DNA from 2 places in the Streptomyces sp. NPDC090442 genome. Region 1 is predicted to be linked to the other one. Evidence: predicted binding sites of a transcription regulator. Region 1 holds the regulator's gene; the other holds the start of a gene.
The links. Region 1 encodes HspR, which represses chaperone genes until heat shock. Its sites were predicted from a motif close to TTGAGNNNNNNNNNCTCAA; they were not measured.
Positions count from the first base shown of each region.

Region 1 (8,200 bases):
GGCACACGAGCCGATGGCCACGGACAAGGAAACCCTCCTGGACTTCTTTCTCAGCCTGGACACCCCTGAGGGGTTCCGGGCCGAGCTCGTCGAGGGGGAGATCGTTGTGACACCGCCGACGGACGGCGACCACGAGGACTACCTGAGCGTCATCGGCACGCAGGTAACCCGAAGGTCCGCAACCGACATGCAGATCTCGGGCTACAAGGGACTCGTCCTTTCCAGCAGCGAAGACCAGCCCACGGACCACGTGATCCCCGACGCCACCATCGCCCCGTACGCGTTGCGCCTCTTCCGGGGCGCACCGCCGTGGATGCCCAGCGACGGCGTCGCCATGGTCGTCGAGGTGACGTCGAGCAAGCCCCGGAACGACCGCGAGGGCAAGAGGTACGCCTACGCCCGTGCCGGTATTCCGCTCTACCTCCTCGTCGACCGCGACACGTCGGCGGTGACGCTGTTCGGCGAGCCTTCCGGCGGAGACTACGGGGGCCACACCACCGTCCCCTTCGGCAAGCCCCTCCCCCTCCCCGCCCCCTTCTCCTTCGACCTGGAGACGGCCGAGTTCGTGTGACCGGACGGGGGCCGCTCTCCGGCCCCCAACTACCCTGGCCCCATGGCCCACGACCTGAGCGCACTGCCCCCCGAGTACCTCGCCTTCTGGGACGAGCACCTCATGTCGACCCTCACGACGCCGCGGGCCAACGGCACCCCGCACGTCGTCCCGGTCGGCGTCACCTACGACGCCGGGCAGCGGATCGCGCGGGTCATCACCCGCAAGGACAGCACCAAGGTCAAGAACGTCCTCGCCGCCGGCGCCGACGGGGCGCGGGTGGCGGTGTGCCAGGTGGACCGCCGCCGCTGGGCGACCCTGGAGGGCGTCGCCCGGGTGCGGACCGACGCGGAGGCGGTGGCCGACGCCGAGCGCCGGTACGCCGCACGGTACGGCCGGACCCCGTCGCCCAACCCGGACCGCGTGCTGATCGAGATCGCGGTGACCCGGGCCCTCGGGCGGGCCTGAGCGCCCCCGCCGACGCGCGCCCCACCACCCGGCGCGCCCGCGCACCACGCCCCGGTATCGGCCGTATGCCCGCCGACACGCCTGGCCGGTACGGGTACCGGGCGGCCCGGCCCGCCCACCAGGTCCGGACCTGGCCGAAACCGGACCGTTCAAGTCCGCTCCCGGGCCCCCAACTGGTACTCAAGAACGGCAGGAACCGAACACCTCCGCACATCCGTGAGCGGCATCGGACCTGTCCCGGGCAGAAAAGACGGCAGTGGGAGGCCGCATGGCGTCGGCACTACGCAGCACGACGACCGTTCCGCGCCCGCTGCCCAAGAAACGCACCGGGCGTCCCCGCCCGTCCGCCGAGAACTGCCCGCGCTGCGGCGGGCAGTTGGCCGTGAATCAGGACGGCTGGAAGATCTGCCACGCCTGCGGATATGCGTCGCCGCCCGGCGCCGCCCCTCCACCCCGGGCCCTTCGCGGGGGTATCGTCGCCCCCACAGTCGCCACGCCCCGGAGGGCACGATGAACTCGGTCCGAGTGACGGCGATCGCCTGCCTGATGCCGCTGTCCGAGCTGGACGAGGATCCGTTCCTGGTCGATGACCGCAGCCAGCACGCCATGTGCAAACAGTGGGCGGCAGCCCGTGACTACCGCCTGACCTGCCAGCTCAGCCTGCACCAACTGCGCGCCGACCACAGCGCGCTGTGGCACGACGTCGAGAAGGGCCTGGTCGACGTGTTCGTCGCGCCCAACCGCCGGGCACTGGAGTACGCCATCAACGGCGCCGACGAGTTCACCGAACGCTGCGCGGCGGCCGGCATCCGACTGGAGACCGCCGACCTGGACGAGCCGGTCTACACCCTGGCGATGAAGTCGCGGGTGCACCGGCGGCTGTCGATGCCCACCGCGGGCTACAACGGCTGCTGATCACAGGGGAGTTGGACGGGAACCGCCCGATGGGAACGCGCGAAGGGCCGGGGTGGCTGCGCCACCCCGGCCCTTCATCGCGTCGAGCGCGCCGTCACTCCGACGACCGCTTGGGCCGCCAGACGACCAACGCGCTGGTCTGCTGCACGTCCTGGTACGGCACCAGATCGCGGCGGTACGAGGCGTGCACCGCCGCCTCCCGCTGCCGCATCGTGCTGGCCGCGCCCTCCAGGGCGCCCTGGAGCTCGGCGACCCGCTGCTGGAGCGCCGCGACCTGGTTCTCCAGCTCGATGATGCGCTTGATGCCGGCGAGGTTGATGCCCTCCTCCTGCGACAACTGCTGGACGGTGCGGAGCAGTTCGATGTCGCGGGCGGAGTAGCGGCGGCCCCGCCCGGCCGTACGGTCGGGCGAGACCAGCCCCAGGCGGTCGTACTGCCGCAGGGTCTGCGGGTGCAGGCCGGAGAGCTGGGCCGCGACGGAGATGACGTACACCGGCGACTCATCGGTCAGTTCATACGGGTTACGACGCTGCCCGCCCCGGCTGTCCATCTCATGCTCCCTTCGCGGCCTGGAACAGCTCCGCCCGCGGGTCCGGGCCCGCGGTCGCCTCGCGATAGGACTCCAGCGCCTGCCTGGCCTGGTCGCCGAGGTCCTTGGGAACGACCACCTCTATGGTGACCAGCAGATCACCACGGGTGCCGTCCTTACGGGTCGCGCCCTTGCCGCGGGCCCGCATGGTGCGTCCGTTGGGCGTGCCGGCCGGCAGCTTGAGCGTGACCGGCGGGCCGCCCAGCGTCGGCACCTTGACCTCGCCGCCGAGCGCGGCCTCCGGGAAGGTGACCGGCACCGTGACGGTGAGGTTGTCGCCCTTGCGGCCGAAGACCGGGTGGGCCTCGACGTGGACGACCACGTAGAGGTCACCGGCCGGGCCGCCGTGCTCGCCCGGGGCGCCCTTGCCGCGCAGCCGGATGCGCTGCCCGTCGGAGACGCCCGCGGGGATGCGGACCTGCATCGTGCGGGCGCTGGACGCCCGGCCGCTGCCCTTGCAGATCTCGCAGGGCTCCTGCGCGATCAGGCCGCGGCCCTTGCAGTCGGCGCACGGGTCGGTGAGCGAGAAGCCGCCGCCCGCGCCCCGGCTGATCTGGCCGGTGCCGACACAGGTCGGGCAGACCCGCGGCGTACCGTTTTTGTCGCCGGTGCCCGAACACGCCTTGCAGGGCGCCTGGCTGGACATCCGCAGCGGGACCGTGGCCCCGTCGACCGCCTCGGTGAAGCTGAGCGTCACCTCGGACTCGATGTCCTGGCCGCGGCGCGGCTGCGTGCGGGTGCCGGTGCCGCCGCGGTTGAACAGGCCGCCGAAGACGTCCCCGAGCCCGCCGCCGAAACCGCCGGCACCGGAACCGGAACCGGAGCCGCCCGCGCCCCCGGCGCCCCCGAAGAGGTCGCCGAGGTCGAAGTTGAAGCTCCCGCCCCCGCCGGGGCCGGGCCGGAAGCCGCCGTTGCCGAACAGCGCCCGGGCCTCGTCGTACTCCTTGCGGCGCTTGGCGTCGCCGAGCACGTCGTTGGCCTCGGAGATCTCCTTGAAGCGCTCCTCGGCCTTGGCGTCGCCCTTGTTGGCGTCCGGGTGGTTCTCCCGGGCCAGCTTGCGGTACGCCTTCTTGATCTCCGCTTCGGTGGCGTCCTTGGGGACGCCGAGGACCTTGTAGTAGTCCTTCTCCACGAAGTCCTTGGTGCTCATCCTCGACGTCCCTCCTTCCGGACGGTTCTCGTTCCGGCCCGCACGTCAGCCCTCGTCCGGGCCACCGTTCTCCTTGTCCGCGGCCTCGGCACCCTCGGCTCCCTTACCGCCCTTGGCGCCCTTGGACTCCTCGTCGGAGGCCGACTTGGCGCCCTGCGCACCCGGCTGCGGCTCGGCGACCGCGACCCGCGCGGGGCGGATCGTGCGCTCACCGATGCGATACCCGGGCTGCAGGATGGCGACGCATGTCGTCTCCGTGACATCGGGCGCGTAGGAGTGCATCAGCGCTTCGTGGATCGTCGGGTCGAAGGGCTCGCCCTCCTTGCCGAACTGCTGCAGACCCAGCTTGGCCGCCACCATCTCCAGCGATTCGGCCACCGACTTGAAGCCGCCGACCAACTCGCCGTGCTCCCGGGCCCGACCGATGTCGTCGAGCACCGGCAGGAGCTCGGAGAGCAGGTTGGCGACCGCGATCTCCTTGACCGACACGCGGTCCCGCTCCACCCGGCGGCGGTAGTTCTGGTACTCCGCCTGGAGGCGCTGGAGGTCGGTGGTGCGCTCGTTGAGAGCGGTGCGCACCTGGTCCAACTGAGCCGTCAGACTTGCGTCCTGGACGTCCCCGGCCGGGGCCGAGCCCGCCTTGTCGGCGGACTCGGCCGGTGCCGCGTCTTCGGGGGCGGCATCGGAAGGGACGTCGGGCTTCTCCTCGAAGCCCGGGGTCTCCTCCGTCACGCCGCACCGTCCTTCTTGGGCTTCTCGTCGTCGACGATCTCGGCGTCCACGACGTCGTCCTCGGCCTTGGCCTGCTGCTGACCGCCGGCCTGGGCGCCCTCGGCACCGGCCGCGCCCTGGGCCGCCTGCGCGTCGGCGTACATGGCCTGGCCCAGCTTCTGGGAGACCGCGGCGACCTTCTCGGACGCGGTCTTGATCTCGGCCGTGTCCTCGCCCTTGAGCTTCTCCTTGAGCTCGCCGACGGCGGTCTCGACCTCGGTCTTGACCTCGGCGGGCACCTTGTCCTCGTTGTCCTTGAGGAACTTCTCGGTCTGGTAGACCAGTTGCTCGCCCTGGTTGCGGGTCTCGGCGGCCTCGCGACGCTGGTGGTCCTCCTCCGCGTAGCGCTCGGCCTCCTCACGCATGCGGTCGACCTCGTCCTTCGGGAGCGACGAACCGCCGGTGACGGTCATCTTCTGCTCCTTGCCCGTGCCCAGGTCCTTGGCGGTCACGTGCATGATGCCGTTGGCGTCGATGTCGAAGGAGACCTCGATCTGCGGGACGCCGCGGGGCGCCGGCGGCAGGCCGGTCAGCTCGAACATCCCGAGCTTCTTGTTGTACGCCGCGATCTCGCGCTCGCCCTGGTAGACCTGGATCTGCACGGACGGCTGGTTGTCCTCGGCCGTCGTGAAGATCTCCGAACGCTTCGTCGGGATCGTGGTGTTGCGCTCGATCAGCTTGGTCATGATGCCGCCCTTGGTCTCGATACCGAGGGACAGCGGGGTGACGTCCAGCAGCAGGACGTCCTTGACCTCACCCTTGAGCACACCGGCCTGGAGGCTGGCGCCCATGGCGACGACCTCGTCCGGGTTGACGCCCTTGTTGGCCTCCTTGCCGCCGGTCAGCTCCTTGACGAGCTCGGCGACGGCGGGCATCCGGGTCGAGCCGCCGACCAGGACCACGTGGTCGATCTCGGACAGCGAGATGCCGGCGTCCTTGATCACGTTGTGGAACGGGGTCTTGCAGCGGTCGAGCAGGTCCGAGGTGAGCTGCTGGAACTGCGAGCGCGTGAGCTTCTCGTCCAGGTGCAGCGGGCCCTCGGCGGAGGCGGTGATGTAGGGCAGGTTGATCGTCGTCTCGCTGGACGAGGACAGCTCGATCTTCGCCTTCTCGGCGGCCTCGCGCAGGCGCTGGAGCGCCATCTTGTCCTTGGCGAGGTCGACGCCGTGGCCGTTGTTGAACTGCTTGACCAGGTAGTCGACGACGCGCTGGTCCCAGTCGTCACCACCGAGGTGGTTGTCACCGTTGGTGGCCTTCACCTCGACGACGCCGTCACCGATCTCCAGCAGCGACACGTCGAAGGTGCCACCGCCGAGGTCGAAGACGAGAATGGTCTGGTCTTCCTTCTCCAGGCCGTAGGCCAGGGCGGCGGCGGTGGGCTCGTTGACGATGCGCAGGACGTTGAGGCCCGCGATCTCACCGGCCTCCTTGGTGGCCTGGCGCTCGGAGTCGTTGAAGTACGCCGGGACGGTGATGACCGCGTCGGTGACCTTCTCGCCGAGGTAGGACTCCGCGTCCCGCTTCAGCTTCTGCAGGATGAACGCAGAGATCTGCTGCGGGTTGAAGTCCTTCTCGTCGATGTTGATCTTCCAGTCGGTGCCCATGTGGCGCTTGACCGACCGGATCGTCCGCTCGACGTTGGTCACCGCCTGGCGCTTGGCGACCTCGCCGACCAGCACCTCGCCGTTCTTGGCGAAGGCGACGACGGACGGCGTGGTCCTGGCGCCCTCGGCGTTGGTGATGACGGTGGGCTCACCGCCTTCGAGAACACTGACGACGGAGTTAGTCGTGCCCAGGTCGATGCCGACCGCACGTGCCATTTCGATTCCTCCAGCTAACTTGAGTGGAACAGGCTCAAGCGTGCAGCACCCGAGCGAACCTGTCAACAGACCTGAGTCAGAGCCACTCAACTTTTATGGGGCGCTTGTCCTCACCAGACCCTTCGGGAGGACGCCGGCGCCCGCGCGACGGTTGCGTGCGCGACACAGATCACCGGCCGGGCGGCTTCATGGGGCCCGGAATACTGGGTAACCTCAGCGCAGACCCGAAAAGTTACCGCTTAGTAGTTCCGCTCAGATCCCGGCGGCCCGGCCGCTTCCGATCACGCGGAGCGCCTTCAGATTTCGCCCGCTCTCGCAGGTTCGAGGAGCCTCCCATGCAACTCGCCGCGATCATCGTGTCGCTGGTCCTAATCGCGGTCGGCGTCGCGCTGTTCGGCCGTGCCATCCTGCAGATCTTCCGCCAGGTCCGACTCGGCCAGCCCGTGCCCGCCGGCACCCGCACCGACGAGCCCGTGCAGCGCACGGTCACCGTGGCCAAGGAGTTCGTCGGCCACACCCGGATGAACCGCTGGGGCGTCATCGGCGTGGCCCACTGGTTCGTGGCGGTGGGCTTCCTGTCCCTGCTGCTGACGATCGTCAACGCCATCGGGCAGCTCTTCAAGGCCGACTGGATCCTGCCGGTGATCGGCAACTGGCTCCCCTGGGAGCTGTGGGTCGAGGGCATGGGCACCCTGACGACCGTGGGCATCCTCGTCCTGATCGCCGTCCGGCAGCTCAACCGGCCGGGCGGCGCGGGCCGCAAGTCCCGCTTCGCCGGCTCCAACACGGGCCAGGCGTACTTCGTCGAGGCCGTCATCCTCATCGTCGGCATCTGCATCGTGTCGCTGCACGCCCTGGAGGGCGCCCAGCACGGCGTCGACCACTACGAGGCGGCGTACTTCGTCACGTACCCCCTGGTCGCGGTCTTCAAGGGGCTGAGCCTGGGCACGCTGCAGAACCTCACCTACTTCTTCGCCGGTCTGAAGATCGCGACCTCCTTCATCTGGATGATCACGGTCGCCCTGAAGACCGACATGGGCGTGGCCTGGCACCGCTTCCTGGCCTTCCCCAACATCTGGTTCAAGCGCGAGGCGGACGGCGGCACGGCGCTCGGCGCGCTCCAGCCGATGGTCTCGGCCGGCAAGCCGATCGACTTCGAAGACCCGGGCGAGGACGACCAGTTCGGCGTCTCGCAGATCGAGCACTTCTCGTGGAAGGGCCTGCTGGACTTCTCCACCTGCACCGAGTGCGGCCGCTGCCAGTCGCAGTGCCCCGCGTGGAACACCGGCAAGCCGCTCTCCCCCAAGCTGCTGATCATGTCGCTGCGCGACCACGCGCACGCCAAGGCCCCGTACCTGCTCGCCGGCGGCGGCAAGGACGCGGAGGGCACCGAGAAGGCGACCGAGGAGCAGCTCAAGGACGTCCCCGCGGCCGCCCTCGCCGAGGCCGAGCGCCCGCTGATCGGCACCCTCGAAGCGAACGGCGTCATCGACCCGGACGTGCTGTGGTCCTGCACCACCTGCGGCGCCTGCGTCGAGCAGTGCCCGGTGGACATCGAGCACGTCGACCACATCGTCGACATGCGCCGCTACCAGGTCATGATCGAGTCCTCGTTCCCGTCCGAGGCGGGCACGATGCTCAAGAACCTGGAGAAGAAGGGCAACCCCTGGGGCCTGGCCAAGAAGCAGCGGCTGGCCTGGACCAAGGAGGTCGACTTCGAGGTCCCGGTCGTCGGCAAGGACGTCGAGGACCTCACCGAGGTCGACTACCTCTACTGGGTCGGCTGCGCCGGCGCCCTGGAGGACCGCGCCAAGAAGACGACGAAGGCGTTCGCCGAGCTCCTCCACATCGCGGGCGTGAAGTTCGCGATCATGGGCGGCGACGAGGCGTGCACCGGTGACTCCGCCCGCCGCATGGGCAACGAGTTCCTCTTCCAG
Region 1 covers NZ_JBIVXW010000138.1:772-8,971, forward strand. The annotation lists gene ACIQU6_RS42930 (Uma2 family endonuclease) at 1-571, shown strand, start outside; gene ACIQU6_RS42935 (pyridoxamine 5'-phosphate oxidase family protein) at 614-1,018, shown strand; gene ACIQU6_RS42940 (hypothetical protein) at 1,529-1,933, shown strand; gene ACIQU6_RS42945 (heat shock protein transcriptional repressor HspR) at 2,028-2,483, opposite strand; gene dnaJ (molecular chaperone DnaJ) at 2,485-3,672, opposite strand; gene grpE (nucleotide exchange factor GrpE) at 3,718-4,404, opposite strand; gene dnaK (molecular chaperone DnaK) at 4,401-6,263, opposite strand; gene ACIQU6_RS42965 ((Fe-S)-binding protein) at 6,599-8,200, shown strand, end outside.

Region 2 (8,200 bases), on a different contig from region 1:
GCCAGCGCGGCCCGCTCGACCCGGCGCAGCAGCACGTGCACCCGGGCGGCCAGTTCCCGCATGGAGAACGGCTTGGTCATGTAGTCGTCGGCGCCGACGCCGAGGCCGACCAGCATGTCGGTCTCGTCGTCCCGGGCGGTGAGCATCATCACCGGCACCGGGCGCTGCGCCTGCACCCGGCGGCACACCTCCAGGCCGTCGAAGCCCGGCAGCATCACGTCGAGGACGAGCAGATCGGGCTGCCACGCCTCGGCGGTGTCCACCGCCGCCGGGCCGTCGGTGGCCGTCTGCACCTGGAAGCCCTCGGCGCGCAGCCGGGCCGCGATGGCGTCGACGATCGTCGGATCGTCCTCCACGACCAGCACCCGGCGCTGGGCGCCCGGCGTGGCCGCGGTGGTGCCGCCCTGGGTTGTCTGAGTCTGGTCCATCGCCCGCCCCTGCATGTGCCCTTGCGTGGTCGCGTCTTGCCTGCGTGGTCGCGTCTTGTCGCGTCGTGCTGGGCAGCAGCGTAAGGGCATGATGTGACAGTCGGCTACGCGCCCTACGCGCACCGGAGCGCCAGGTGGACAACGTCCGGGACGCCTCGGGCAACCGGGATCTCTTCGGTCCGTACGCCCCCGAATCCGGCGTTTTCCAGCGCCCGTTCGAACGCCGGGGACGGCCGGGCCGACCACACCGCGAGCACCCCGCCGTCGGTCAGCGCGGCGCGGCAGGCGGCCAGTCCGGCGGGGGAGTAGAGGGCGTCGTTGTCGTCGGTGACGGTCCAGTCGGGGCCGTTGTCGATGTCCAAGCACAGGGCGTCGTAAGGGCGTTGGGCGGCGTCGGTACGCAGGTGGGCCAGCAGGTCGGCGTGCAGGACCGCGGTGCGCGGGTCGGCCAGCGCCGGCCCGGAGACCGTGGCCAGCGGGCCGGCGCGGTGCCAGTCGATCACCGCCGCCTCCCGCTCGGCGACCGCGATCCGGCCCCAGCGCGGCTCGGCGGCCGCCCGGGCCAGCGAGAAGCCCACGCCCAGCCCGCCGATCAGCACCGCGGGGCGGGGTCGGTCCGGCGGCAGCGCGGCGAGCGCCGCGTCGACCAGCAGCCGCTCCGAACGCCCGTCGGAGGTGTCCATCAGGAAGCAGCCGTTGGCGATGATCTCGTAGACCGGACCGCCCTCCCCGGGGGCCGCCCCGACCGGGTCGCGCTGCCGGAGCACCACCTCCCCGTGGGGGCCCTCGCGACGGTCCAGGGTGCGTACGGCCGGCTCGGCGCCGGCGTGCGGATGCCAGGGGTGAACGGGAGCCATGCGGCCATCTTTAGCAACGTCCCCTCTAGCCGGTCCACCGACGGCGGGCGGCGCCGCCGGGCGGGGGCGGGGCAACGCCGGTGCACCGCACGGGGGTTGCCGGCCGTGACGGATATCACTCACATAGCTGACTCATGGGTTGGCCGGGCACAGTGGGTCGCGAACGGAGCGCGGGGGCGGGGAGAGGACCTGGGATGACGAGTGTGGCGGAGCCGGTCGGCGGCGCCCGGGTCGGCGACGGGGTGGACCCGGCCGCGGCCGGCCCCGGCGGCGCGGCCCCGGTGCTGCTCGCCGGTGTGCCCCGCCAGCGCGGGGAGGCGGCCGCGGCCGTCCCCGACCCGGTGGACGCCCCGGCCCGCCGCCCCCGGCAGGCCCTGCGTCCCTGGCGGCTGCTCCCCACCCCCACCGGCACCCCCTTCACCTTCTGCTACGCGCTGCTGCTCCTGGCCACCTCGTTCTACGCCGACCACGGCAACCCCTCGGAGGTCGCCGCGCTGCTCCAGGGCTCCAGTACGGACGTGACCCACCTCGCGCAGGCGCCGCTGCTGGTGCTGGTCGCCAGCGCGCTGTGGATAGCCGGCGGGGTGACCTCCGGGTTCGCGCTCGTCTTCCTGTTCGTGGTGACCGCCCTGGAGCGGCGGATCGGCGGGGTGCGCACCGCGGTGGTGTTCTTCGGCGGCCATGCGCTGGCCACCCTCGCCACCGAGATGCCGGTGGGCTTCTCGGTCGCCGCCGGGTCGCTGCCGGACAGCTCGCTGCACCGCCTCGACTACGGGATCAGCTTCGGCGTGATGACCTGTATCGGGGCGCTGGCCGGGCTGTTGCCCGCCTGGGCGCGCTGGCCCCTGGTGGCCGCGGCCGGCTACCAGGCGGTGGCCGGGCTGCTCAACTCGTCGGACCCGATGACCGATTGGGGCCATCTGCTCTCGCTCGTCCTGGGCCTGACCGCCTGGCCGCTGCTGTGGCACTGGCGGGCGCAGCGCTCCGGGCCCGCCCCGCTGCTGGGCGACCTGGGCCACCCGGCGCTGCGGGCGCCCCGGACGCCCTGACCCCGACCCGTCCGCCGACGGCGCCGATCCCGGAGAATGGGGCCTCTCGCGGGCGCCGCAACGGAAGAGCGACCGCCGGCCGCAGGAGCTTGAGAACGTGTCGCACGAGCGCCGCCCCGCCCAGGACCGCGCGTCCACCCCGCCGCAGGCCCCGGAGGCCGACCGGCTGCCGCTGCTCTCCGACTGCGGGAGCTGCTTCGGGCTGTGCTGCGTGGCGCTGCCGTTCGCCCGGTCCGCGGACTTCGCGCTGGACAAGGAGGCCGGGCGGCCGTGCCCCAACCTGGCGACCGACTTCCGCTGCGGCATCCACCGGGACCTGCGGCAGCGCGGCTTCTCCGGCTGCACGGTCTTCGAGTGCTTCGGCGCCGGGCAGAAGGTCTCCCAGGTCACCTTCGAGGGGCGGGACTGGCGGAGCGCGCCCGAGGCCGCCCGGCCGATGTTCGACGCGTTCGCCGTGATGCGCCAACTCCACGAGCTGCTCTGGTACCTCACGGAGGCGGTGGCGCTGCCCGCGGCCCACCCGGTGCGGGAGGAGCTGCGCTCCGCCCTGGAGAAGACCGAGCGGCTGACCCTGGGGACCGCCGAGGAGCTGGCCGCGGTGGACGTGGCCGGGCACCGCGGCGAGGTCAACGTCCTGCTGCTGCGGGTCAGCGAGGCGGTCCGGGCGAAGGTGCCGGGCCGTAAGAAGGAGCGGCGGGGCGCGGACCTGATGGGGGCCCGGCTGAAGGGCGCCGACCTGCGGGGCGCCAACCTCCGCGGCGCGTATCTGATCGCCGCCGACCTGCGGGACGCGGACCTGCGGAGCGCGGACATGATCGGCGCCGACCTCCGGGACGCCGATCTGCGCGGCGCCGACCTCACCGACGGCCTCTTCCTGACGCAGGCCCAGATGAACGCCGCCCGGGGCGATGCGCGCACCCGGCTGCCGCGGGGGCTGCACCGCCCCGCCCACTGGTAGCGGCACCCCTCCCGCAGGGCCCATGCGCCCTGCCCCGTCACCGAGTTGCCCCACGCCGATCGCTCACAGCGAACAGATGGCGGGGAACAACCGTCGGCTCCCCGGCATTGAGTGGGTAAAGCTCAACTTGCTTGCCGAAGGGGAGATCATGACTGCTGAGCCGGCGTCCACACCGCTCACCCTGCCCGTGCTGCCCCTCGACGACGAGGTCGTCCTGCCCGGCATGGTGGTGCCCCTGGACCTGTCCGACGCCGAGGTGCGCGCCGCGGTGGAGGCCGCCCAGGCCGCCGCCCCGTCGGGCACCAAGCCGCGGGTGCTGCTGGTGCCGCGGATCGACGGGACGTACGCGGCGATCGGCACGCTCGGGCGGATCGAGCAGGTCGGCCGGTTGTCCGACGGCGACCCGGGCGCCCTGATCCGGGGCCTGGGCCGGGTGCGGATCGGCTCCGGCACCACCGGGCCGGGCGCCGCGCTCTGGGTCGAGGGCACCACCGTCGAGGAGCAGGCCCCCGAGCCCCCGCCGGGCGCGGTCGCCGAACTCGTCACGGAATACAAGGCGTTGGCCACGAGCTGGCTGCGCAAGCGCGGCGCCTGGCAGGTCGTCGACCGGGTCACCGGCATCGACGACGTCCCCACGCTCGCCGACAACGCCGGCTACCTGCCCTTCCTCGCCGTCGAGCAGAAGCTCCAACTCCTGGAGACCGCCGACCCGGTGGCCCGCCTGAAGTACGCCATCGAGGTCCTGCGCTCCCACCTGGCCGAGCAGGACGTCGCCGAGTCCATCGCCAAGGACGTCCAGGAGGGCGTCGACAAACAGCAGCGGGAGTTCCTGCTGCGGCGCCAACTGGAGGCGGTCCGCAAGGAACTGGCCCAGCTCAACGGCGACCCGGAGGACGAGGGCGACGACTACCGCGCCCGGGTCGAGGGCGCCGACCTGCCGGAGGAGGTGCGCAAGGCCGCCCTCAAGGAGGTCGACAAGCTGGAGCGGGCCAGCGACCAGAGCCCCGAGGGCAGTTGGATCCGCACCTGGCTGGACACCGTCCTGGAGCTGCCCTGGAACGAGCGCACCGAGGACGCCTACGACATCGCCGGCGCCAAGGCCGTGCTGGATGCCGACCACGCCGGACTGGAGGACGTCAAGGAGCGGATCACCGAGTACCTGGCGGTCCGCAAGCGGCGGTCCGAGCGCGGGCTCGGGCTCGTCGGGGGGCGGTCCAAGGGGGCGTCGCGCAGCGATTCCGGCCGGGGCGGTGGCGGGCGACGGGCGGGCGGCGCCGTGCTGGCGCTCGTCGGGCCGCCCGGGGTCGGCAAGACCTCGCTCGGCGAGTCCGTGGCGCGCGCCATGGGGCGGAAGTTCGTCCGGGTCGCGCTCGGCGGCGTCCGGGACGAGGCGGAGATCCGCGGCCACCGGCGCACCTACGTCGGCGCGCTCCCCGGCCGGATCGTGCGGGCCGTCAAGGAGGCCGGCTCGATGAACCCGGTCGTCCTCCTGGACGAGATCGACAAGGTGGGCTCCGACTACCGGGGCGACCCGGCCGCCGCCCTGCTGGAGGTGCTGGACCCGGCGCAGAACCACACCTTCCGGGACCACTACCTGGAGGTCGAACTGGACCTGTCCGACGTGGTGTTCCTGGCCACCGCCAACGTCCTGGAGGCGATCCCGGAGCCGCTGCTGGACCGGATGGAGCTGGTCCGGCTCGACGGCTACACCGAGGACGAGAAGGTCGTCATCGCCCGCGACCACCTGGTGCCGCGCCAACTGGAGCGCGCCGGGCTGGCGGCGGACGAGGTCACCGTCGAGGACGCCGCGCTGCGCCGGCTGGCCGGCGAGTACACCCGCGAGGCCGGCGTGCGGAACCTGGAGCGGTCGATCGCCCGGCTGCTGCGCAAGGTGGCCGCCCAGCACGAACTGGGCGAGCGGAAGCTGCCGTTCACCGTCGGCGCCGACCAGCTGCGGTCGCTCATCGGGCGCCCGCACCACACCCCGGAGTCGGCGCAGGACCCCGCCGAGCGGCGGACCGCGGTGCCCGGCGTGGTCACCGGCCTCGCGGTCACCGGGGCCGGCGGCGACGTGCTCTACGTGGAGGCGTCGCTGGCCGATCCGGAGACCGGCGCCTCCGGGCTCCAGTTGACCGGTCAGCTCGGCGACGTGATGAAGGAGTCGGCGCACATCGCGCTGTCCTTCCTGCGCTCGCACGGCGCCGAACTGGAGCTCCCGGTGGGTGACTTGAAGGAGCGCGGCGTCCATCTGCACGTCCCGGCCGGCGCCGTCCCCAAGGACGGGCCCAGCGCGGGCATCACGATGACCACCGCGCTGGCCTCGCTGCTGTCGGGTCGCCAGGTCCGCCCGGACGTCGCGATGACCGGCGAGGTCTCGCTGACCGGGCGGGTGCTGCCGATCGGCGGCGTCAAGCAGAAGCTGCTGGCGGCGCACCGCGCCGGCATCGCCACCGTGATCATCCCCAAGCGCAACGAGCCCGACCTGGACGACGTCCCGGCCGAGATCCTCGAAGCGCTGGAGGTGCACCCGGTCGCGGACGTGCGGCAGGTGCTGGAACTGGCCCTGACGCCGGCCGGGAACGGGGAGCGGCCCGAGGTCCCGGTGGCGGCGTAGGAGCCGGGCGACGGTGCGGCGGAGGCCGGCCCGTCCCCCTGCGCGGGAGGACGGGCCGGCCCGCCGTGCGGTCAGCCGTCGGCCAGCGCCTGGAGGCGGTCGTACGCCCCGTTGAAGCGGTTGTGGTCACCGACCGTCGGGCCGGTCGAGGTGTACTGCCAGATGGTGTGGAAGCCCCAGCCGGCCGGGAGTTCGCCGACCGAGGAGCCGTAGCGCGGGACCCACAGCGGGTTGCTGCTCCCGAACGCGGCGGAGTTGCCGGTGCACTGCTTCCACCAGTTGGTGGAGGTGTAGAGCACCGCGTCCCGCCCGGTGCGCGCCTTGTAGGTGGCGAACCAGTCCTTCATCCAGTTCACCAGCCCCGCGGCGCTCAGCCCGTAACAGGTGGCGCCGTAGGGGTTGTACTCCATGTCCAGTGCGCCGGGCAGGGTCTTGCCGTCCTTGGACCAACCGCCGCCGTGGGCGACGAAGTAGGTGGCCTGGGCGGCGCCGCTGGAGGTGTCGGGCGTCGCGAAGTGGTAGGCGCCGCGGATCATGCCGGAGTTGTAGGAGCCGTTGTACTGCTGGGCGAAGGAGGGGTTGGTGTAGCTGGTCGACTCCGTGGCCTTGACGTAGGCGAACTTCACGCCGGCGGCCCACAGCGTCGGCCAGGCGACGCTGCCGTTGTGGCTGCTGACGTCGACGCCCTCGACGGACGCGGTCAGCGAGGGCGGCGGCAGCACGCCGCCCTTGCCGCCCTCGTGCTTGGCGATCTGGGAGCCGGCCCAGTCCTGTTCGGGGTGGGAGGGCTCGGGGGCGCGCCGGGCGGCCGCGGCGCCGGCCGTGCCGGGCAGGCCGACGAGGAGGGAGACGGTCGTGAGCAGGATCCCGGCCACGGCCGCGCGGGAGCGCGCGGGGCGGTGGGTGGGGGAGCCGGATCTGAGCACGGGCATTACGTGCCTCCATAGATCTCGGTGGATCTCGGTGGATCCCGGTCCGATGGGGGAAATCCGATGGAGCAGACGTGACCTTTTGAGGGGGAGGTATCGGCGCCACGCTTGGTGTGGCCATGCCAGAACTGACGATACGCGCGTAGACCCCCGTGGTAAAAGGGGTGCGCGGACCGCCGTTGGTCCCATCCTGCGAAATACTGTCCCAACTGCGGTTCCGCCGGGCCGGGAAGGAAATCTCCCGGCGGCGGGAAACGCGGGAGAGTGCACCGGGGGAACATCGGGGAAGCACCGGGGGAATTGCTGGACATGAGGGACGACGCGGGAAAGGGCGCTGACGTGCAGGACACCGGAGCCGGCGGTACCACGGCGGAGGGCGAGCCGATGGGCGTGGACCCCGCGTTCCTGGCGCTGGAACGCGAATTGGCGGTCTTCCTGCGGCGGGCCCGGGCCTCCTCCGGCGAGCTCTCGCGCGAGGTCCACCCCGATCTGGAGGCGGCCGCCTACGGGTTGCTGGTGCGGCTCGCCGACGCGGGGGCGCAGCGGGCCACCGACCTCGCGGCGTTCTTCGGGGTCGGGAAGGCGACGATAAGCCGTCAACTGCACGCGCTGGAGCGGCTGGGGCTGGTGGCGCGGGCGCCCGATCCGGCCGATGGGCGGGCGGTGTTGGTGCGGATCACCGAGGAGGGGCGGGAGCGGTTCAACCGCGTGCGGACCGCGCGGCGGGCGCGGTATGCGTGCAATCTCGCGTCGTGGGATCGGGCGGAGGTCGCGGAGTTGGCGCGGCTGTTGCATCGGTTGAACGCGGAGCAGGAGGGCGAGGAGGGCTAGCCCCTCCCCTCCGGGGTTCGCCTCCGTTGCCCGTGGTGGCGGGGCCGGGGGGTTCCGGGGCGAATTCCAGCCTCGTGGTGGGGCGTTCCCGCTCACGTTGTCGCGTGGATCACTGCCGCGTCGTCGTGGGGCTTGCCGCGGGGGTGGGTGGTGGAGCGGGGGTCGGCGTTCTCCAGGGTGCGGACGCGGTCGATGAGGGCCTGGGGGCCGGCCGTTGCTACCAGGGCGGCGCATTCGGCCCAGGTGCCGGCACGGAAGACGTCCACCCAGCGGGTGGCGCCGTCGGTCAGTGCGGTCAGGGAGCGGACCTCGGCGCGCGGGGCGGTGCCGGTGAGGGCGCGGGTGGCTACGGCAGGGTCGGCGGCGGCGGTGAAGAAGCCGTCCTCGGCGTTCCGGAGCGCCTCCACGGCGCGGACGTACTCCCGGGCCGCGGCGGCGCGTTCGGCCGAGTCGCGGGGGAGGGCCCGGACCGCGGCGCGCTGCGCGCGGACCGCCGGCGGCAGGGTGTCGAGCCGGGTGTCGCGCACGGGACGC
Region 2 covers NZ_JBIVXW010000002.1:157,247-165,446, reverse strand. The annotation lists gene ACIQU6_RS02540 (response regulator transcription factor) at 1-428, opposite strand, end outside; gene ACIQU6_RS02535 (spermidine synthase) at 542-1,285, opposite strand; gene ACIQU6_RS02530 (rhomboid-like protein) at 1,480-2,334, shown strand; gene ACIQU6_RS02525 (pentapeptide repeat-containing protein) at 2,432-3,292, shown strand; gene lon (endopeptidase La) at 3,441-5,906, shown strand; gene ACIQU6_RS02515 (lysozyme) at 5,978-6,838, opposite strand; gene ACIQU6_RS02510 (MarR family winged helix-turn-helix transcriptional regulator) at 7,145-7,666, shown strand; gene ACIQU6_RS02505 (hypothetical protein) at 7,759-8,200, opposite strand, start outside.
Region 2: lon (endopeptidase La) is a predicted target of HspR. The motif match lies at 3,400-3,418, and genes of this name have one in related genera.